2 linked regions of the Arachidicoccus terrestris genome follow. The protein of the gene in region 2 binds, or shares a complex with, the protein of the main gene of each other region. Links are inferred from orthologs where the notes say so. Each region holds a gene or a part of one and is shown on either strand. Other genes may lie near its edges.

What was found.
Region 1: the proteins of K9M52_RS09345 (region 2) and K9M52_RS10115 are in contact, whole or in part, in a cryo-EM structure (PDB 7NYH), measured with the Escherichia coli proteins. The link is inferred for Arachidicoccus terrestris from one-to-one orthologs.

The regions. Positions count from the first base shown.
Region 1 is NZ_CP083387.1:2,608,617-2,611,509, reverse strand. It holds K9M52_RS10115 (NADH-quinone oxidoreductase subunit J family protein), read right to left. Parts: upstream 1,757-2,893; coding sequence 1,244-1,756; downstream 1-1,243. Other genes in the region: nuoH (NADH-quinone oxidoreductase subunit NuoH), read right to left, coding at 2,548-2,893; nuoI (NADH-quinone oxidoreductase subunit NuoI), read right to left, coding at 1,833-2,405; nuoK (NADH-quinone oxidoreductase subunit NuoK), read right to left, coding at 851-1,174; nuoL (NADH-quinone oxidoreductase subunit L), read right to left, coding at 1-782. UniProt on the Escherichia coli protein: NDH-1 shuttles electrons from NADH, via FMN and iron-sulfur (Fe-S) centers, to quinones in the respiratory chain. The immediate electron acceptor for the enzyme in this species is believed to be ubiquinone.
Region 2 is NZ_CP083387.1:2,373,570-2,377,831, reverse strand. Bases 1-2,809 are described here. They hold K9M52_RS09345 (NADH-quinone oxidoreductase subunit A), read left to right. Parts: upstream 1-1,107; coding sequence 1,108-1,512; downstream 1,513-2,809. Other genes in these bases: nadA (quinolinate synthase NadA), read left to right, coding at 2,278-2,809; K9M52_RS09350 (tetratricopeptide repeat protein), read left to right, coding at 1-999. Outside these bases: more of nadA, read left to right, coding at 2,810-3,285; K9M52_RS09335 (hypothetical protein), read right to left, coding at 3,294-4,109; tRNA uridine-5-carboxymethylaminomethyl(34) synthesis enzyme MnmG, read right to left, coding at 4,182-4,262. UniProt on the Escherichia coli protein: NDH-1 shuttles electrons from NADH, via FMN and iron-sulfur (Fe-S) centers, to quinones in the respiratory chain. The immediate electron acceptor for the enzyme in this species is believed to be ubiquinone.

The sequences.
Region 1 (2,893 bases), 230 kb from region 2 along the record:
CCTGCGGTTACCATTGTAGCAGCATGAATCAGGGCGGAAACAGGCGTCGGTCCTGCCATCGCATCCGGCAACCAGGTATATAATGGGATCTGTGCGCTTTTACCGGTAGCCCCTACAAATAATAACAAAGTTATTGCAGTAATATCAGTAGTAGTGAATTTCGCCAGCATGGCCGGGGTGAACAGTTCACTATAAGTTAATGTGCCTGCCTTGGCCAGTATCCAGAACAGGGCGACCAAAAAGCCGAGGTCACCTATTCTGTTCATCACAAATGCTTTTCTGGCGGCGTAGTTAAATTGATTATTTTTAAACCAATAGCCGATCAGTAAATAAGAACATAACCCTACACCTTCCCAACCAATAAACATAATCAGGAAGTTTGCTCCCATGACCAGCAGCAACATGGAAAATACAAATAAATTAAGATAAGCGAAATAACGGGCAAAATGCGGGGCTGTCTCCTCGTGCATATAGGCACTGGAATACAGGTGAATCAAAAAACCCACGCCTGTAATAATCAGTAAAAATAAAGAGGTCAGCTGATCCACCTGAAAAGCAAAGGGGATCTTAAAGTCTGCCACATGAATAAAATCAAAATAAGTTCTGGTAGCGGCTCCGCCAGCTTTGACATCAAAAAACAATACAAGGCTAACAATAAATGAAGCCAGAAGTACCCCGCAACCAACCAGGGTGACAGCTTGTTTACTGAGCTGTTTACGGAAAAGCCCGTTGATCAAAAAACCAACCAAGGGAAATAATGGTACTAAATATGCTAAATTCATAATGATTATTAATCAGTTCTAAATAGTAATATGCTTAATAACGCTCCTTGTTAACTGCGTTTCTAATATTAGTTCTTCAATCTGTTCAAAAAGTCTACGTCCACAGAGTGGGTATTTCTGTAGAGCATGACGATAATCGCAAGCCCCACGCTAACCTCTGCCGCAGCAACGACCATTACAAAAAATACAAATAGCTGCCCGTCAATACCTGCCAGCGGCGCGCCGGCAGTAGCGGCATGTGTTTTAGAAAAAGCAACCAACAACAGATTGGCAGCATTCAGCATCAACTCAATGCACATAAAAACAATAATAGCATTACGGCGGATCAGTACCCCCACAACCCCGATACTAAATAAAGTGACCGCCAGTGCGATATAATATTGAATAGGCATAAACTATAATTGTAACTCTTTTATTAATATGTTGAACTGTTTGTTATGATGAGATAACAGACAGAAATACTAGTTTTTCTTACCAATGACGACAGCGCCTACCATTGCACTCAAAAATAAAACGCTGCAGAGTTCAAAAGGCAGTGCATATTGGGTAAACAAAACATGACCCAGGTTTTTAATCAATCCGATATCCCCCGTATTGACAGTCGCGATCTTAGGATGTCCTTTAGTCTGTTCGGCAAAGGTCCGGACAACAGAGATCAGGATCCAAAGCAACATACCCCCTGAGATCACGCCGGCCAGTTTCATCCAGAGATTCTTTTTAAGTTCAGTCCGGGTATTTAGATTCATGAGCATGATCACAAACAGGAAGAGTACCATGATCGCCCCCGCGTAAACAATAATATTGACAATCGCCAGAAACTGGGCGTTGAGCATAATATAGTGACCGGAAATCGCAAAAAAGGTAGCGATCAGCCACAAAACACTATGCACCGGGTTCTTGCTCACCAGCACCATAATGGCACTAAAGAGTGTCAGCGCACATAATATCCAAAAAACGATAGCGGTTATTCCCATCTTAATAGTTTCAAATGATTGTTCAGTTCCCGGGACAAGTTAACGACTTGTTGACTGACCCGATATTTCATTATCCTTACTTTTTCAATTTTTCAAATGCCTCTGCCGTTGTTTCCACATTTCTACCCAGTGCAGCCTGGTAAGCTTCGGGTTCTGTATTCGGGTTTGGAATAAGCAAATCCGGCTTACCGTAGATAAATTTCTTACGGGCAAAATCAGAGGGTGTAAAAGTCTCAGAAAGATAAATGGCATCCTTGGGACAAGCTTCCTCACATAAGCCACAAAAAATACAACGCAGCATATTGATCTCATACTTCGCCGCATATTTCTCTTCTCTATAAAGCGACTCTTCACCTGGAAGTCTTTCAGCTGCTTCCATCGTAATGGCTTCCGCCGGACAGGCAACCGCACAAAGCCCGCATGCCGTGCAACGTTCTCTGCCTTCTTCGTCTCTATTCAGCACATGTAAACCTCTGAATACAGGACTGAATGGCCTTTTTTGTTCGGGAAAGGACACCGTTGCTTTTTTCTTAAAAAAATGCTTCAGCGTAATGGCCATACCCCGGGCGATTTCCGGAATATAGATCTTCTCCGCAAAAGTCATCGGACTCCGGTTAACATCTGCCTTTCTATTGGTTAAAGACTGCATAATTGCTATTCTATTTCTGTTTGGTCCGGTTGTTCATTTGTGAACGAAACGCAGACTTAAATTTTCTAAATTCATACTCAGGCACATCTCTTTATCTCTATATTCCTGCCTCAGCAAAATACCTGTATTTATCTTCCACCTATTAATGATTCAGCCACAATATCACTATAGCCGTTAAAATCATATTAGCCAGTGCCAGCGGTAAGAGTTTTTTCCACCCCAGCTCCATCAGCTGGTCATAGCGAAATCTCGGAATGGTCCAACGCACCCACATAAAGATAAATATAAAGATCACGATTTTTATCATCAGCGCAACGATACCCACCAGCGCTGCCAAATTGGGAGATAAAAGACTCTCGTTGAGGAAAGGCACATCGTAGCCGCCAAAATAAAGCGTTGCCATCACTGCACTCGCCACAAACATGTTGACATACTCCGCAAAAAGATAAAACCCGAGTTTCATAGAAGAATATTCCTGATGGTATCCC
Region 2 (4,262 bases):
GCAACATATGCCCCTATCTATCTGGATTATTTTGATTATTTCAAAAATACAGATTACAACAAGGCTAAAGCCTATTTAGACCAATATGTGAAAAATTCTGATGGTGGTTGTAACGTACAATATTTCCAGGCAGATTATCTTTTCCGGTCAGGTAGCTATCAGGAATCCATTAATAAAGGTAAAGAAATGGAAGCCGGTACTTGTGCCAATTTCTCTCATCTGAACCTGCTTATGGCGATGAACTATCACCGCTTAGGCGATACCACGCAGTCCGTTACTTATGCGAAGAAATTCTTCTCAACGGTTGCGCCCTCTAATCTGACTGCAGATGACTATGCATTCGGTGGTTTTATCTACAAAGATGTTCCTGAAATGGCAGATTCAGCGGTTAAATACCTGAAAATTGCCTACGATATGGATACTGTTCCTGCAGAAAAGTCCATTTATGCAGACTCTATCGCCTTTGCACTGGAAAAGGCCAATAAACCAGTTGAAAAATATCAATGGTTAAGAAAACTGTATGATGAAAAAGACAGTACATCTGATGGTTACAATACTGCTCTTTTCAATGCAGGTTATGCGGCATATGAGTTGGCACAGACTGACTCTACCTATTATCCGACTGCAGACTCACTGTTCACACTTTATAAGACCAAGTATCCTACACAGATATATGGCTACAAATACCTGGTAGACTCTAAATTAAAAGCCGGAGACACTACTGCAGCCGTACCCGCTATCATGGATTATATTGATTTTATGAAAAAGGATACTGCAAAATATAAAGATTATATTCTGGCACAGTACGGTTTCCTGGCCAATTATTATGTGAACGCCAAAGGAGACTATCCGAATGGTCTGAAAATGTTTGATGCGATTTTAGCGCTGGATCCAACCAATGCGGCCGCTAAACAATATGGCGATCAGATCAGAAGTTATCTGGAAAAACATAAAGGTGATGCAGACTCCACCTCTACTGATTCCACTGGTGGAAAGTAATTCCGAAAAGGAATAATCATATAGAAAACTTCGTAATCCATGACAGGATTACGAAGTTTTTTGTTTTTGACTGAAAAGCGTATTTTTGCCATTCAAACTGAGTATAATATGTCATTAAATCATATTTTAAGTGCCGCTCCGGGTGTAGTTGAAAACGCGACCGATTATTTACCTATCGCCTTACAGATCATTTTTGCAATAGGTTTCGTAGCGCTGATGATCTTCGTGTCTTCTTTACTAGGCCCTAAACGCAAAACAAATGATAAGCTCGCTAACTTTACCAGTGGTATTACGACCCATGGTAACGCGCGGCAGCCGATGGCCATTAAATACTTCTTGATTGCGATCCTTTTCGTTTTATTTGACGTAGAAGTTATTTTCTTCTATCCCTATGCTGTTAACTTTAAAAGCCTCTCCTGGACAGGTTTTATAGAAATACTGCTTTTTGTGGGTTTATTTCTTATTGGGTTTGTCTATATTATTAAAAAGAGAGCGTTACAGTGGGAAGATTAAAACCGTTTTCATTTTTTAATTTTTAAAAGGCAGCCAGAAAATATCTCTGACTGCCTTTTCTTCATAGCAGTTACCTGATTGTTATATGACCATGAAGAAGTCAGGTACAGTAACAGTCAAAAAAACGGGTCGGTATTAGAAAAATCCTGGTTGTCCTTTATAATGAATAGAACCAATATTAGCCGGTAGTTTACCGAAACAGGGTGCTTGTATTTTCCGAAAATGGTGCATTGTTCGTGGTTCCCTATTACACCTTGACCTATAGCATCAGATAGCTCTACTTTCGTAACCGAAAGATTATCATAAATGGCATGAAGAATTTTGATTAATGGTGAGTGGGTCGATCACTCTATTCTTGATTGAACGCTAATCCACATACCTATCTGGATAACTATAAATATGGTGTATAACTCTCGATTTTATCCAAACGAATGTGGATAAGTTTAGAACAAATACACGGTATTTTATGGACGGTTAAAAGAACGTCTATTTCTTAACTTTTTGTCCTATCATAATTAACAGTGCATAGCTGTGGATAAGTGAATGTGAATAAACTGAACTTTGTTTATCCACAGTGTGGATAATTGTAGATAAAGCTAGTATTTAAAAGGGTTCAGGGAGTGGATAATTTTGTGGATAACGGTTGATAACTGAAAAGTAATTAACTTTGATGATTGTGAATAATCAATTTATTCAGATATTCACACCCTTAATAGTAATAGGGTTTTTAAATAAATAATTATATAATTAATTATTACAGCAGTTATGAACATAATAGAAGCGAAAGCGCATTTAAATAAAAAAGGTTTTTTAGATCTCCCTGTGGATCCTTCCCTGGATCTATTTGCGGAGATTGAAAAACTAAAGAAAGAGACCAACGCCATTATCTTAGCACATTACTATCAGGAGGCTGATATTCAGGATCTGGCAGATTATATTGGAGATAGCCTGGGCCTCGCGCAACAAGCAGCGACCACTAGTGCGGATGTAATTGTATTTGCCGGTGTACACTTTATGGCGGAAACAGCAAAGATCCTGAATCCGACTAAGAAAGTATTATTGCCCGATTTAAACGCGGGTTGTTCTCTGGCAGACAGTGCACCGACTGAAGCATTTAGAAAATTTAAAGAGGCCCATCCAGACCACATCGTTATTTCTTACATCAATTGTACTGCAGAGATTAAAGCGCTGAGTGATATCATATGTACCAGTGGCAATGTGGAAAAGATCATTGACAGTGTACCTAAGGAACAAAAGATCATATTTGCTCCGGACAGAAATTTAGGTGCTTACATAAACAAACGTACGGGGCGCGATATGCTGCTTTGGGACGGTTCCTGCATGGTTCATGAGATTTTCAGTTTAGAGAAGATTTTAGGCCTTAAAGAGCGGCATCCAGAGGCACTATTATTAGCGCACCCTGAATGTGAAGAGATTATTTTAAAAGAGGCTGATTTTATCGGCAGTACGACCCAGATATTGAATTTTGCTAAAAAGAGTCCTGCACAGGAATTTATTGTGGCGACTGAAGCGGGGATTCTGCATCAGATGGAAAAGGATTCTCCGACAAAAACTTTTATTCCGGCGCCACCCAATAATGCCTGTGCCTGTAACGATTGCCCCTATATGAAACTCAATACGCTGGAGAAGCTGTATTTGTGTATGAAGTTCCAGTTGCCGGAGATAAAAATGGATGAATCGCTGCGGCTGGCGGCCAAGAAGCCTATCGACCGTATGATGGAGATCAGCAGGAATGCAGGATTAATAAAATAACAGATAGCTTATTTTCCTCTTCTTTGCTCATAAGGAGAGAGGAAAATATTCTTTTCATACTTGTCTTCTGTTTTCTGATGGAGAAATTTTTTGTACGTGATTTTAATGTATTGACCCAGCTGTACATCGTTCATGCGTGAGAGATCTTCATAAGATGGCCGGTATACTTCCATATACTTATCCCGCTCAGCGTCATACAACCCTGTTATATCTTCTACAAGTTTTTTGGTGAAACGGTGGTTGACGTATCTTTCCTGTTCCACACTGAGGGCAAACTTCTGGTAGACTTTCTGCCTGCGGTTATAACCAAACCGGAATAGATTGACAATCGCATCCAGGTCAACGGCCATTCCACCGTTATCCCCTACACCGAAACTTTCACCCAGTGCCTGACTTGGTTTTTTGTAATTAAATATTTTTGCGTAATCCTCCCTTAAAGCCAGAGAATCTTCATAATAATTCCTGGCTCTTACCGTAACCGTGGGTAAGTATCCTTTTGGTGTTTGTGTGTAGGCTTTTGGTAAATAAATCTGGACCTCAAAATCTCTTGTATTTTTAATCGTGTCTACGGGGTACTTATGTGTGATTTTGTCTCTGAACTTGAACCAAATAGAATCATTTTTAGGGTCAATCTGGATCTGGTAACTGCCTGTTGAATCCGAAACGGCTCTCTTGCCGGATTGAGTAATGACAACGACTGAATCCAGCGGCGTCCGATACTTGTCCTGGTATACATGCCCCTTTACCGTCATTTGTGCAAATAAGACAGTAGCGGGAAAAAGGCCCCAGATAGAGATGAATAGTAAAATGCCGAATGGTTTCAAATGCGGTCGTATTAAATCAGGGTAATATTACTGATCTTTCCCTAAGCTTTCATTAATTTAATGGTAAAATGTTTACCTGCCCATATGAACCATCAGAATTTGAATATCAGCCGGATTTACGCCGCTTATTCTGCCTGCCTGCCCAATGGTTCT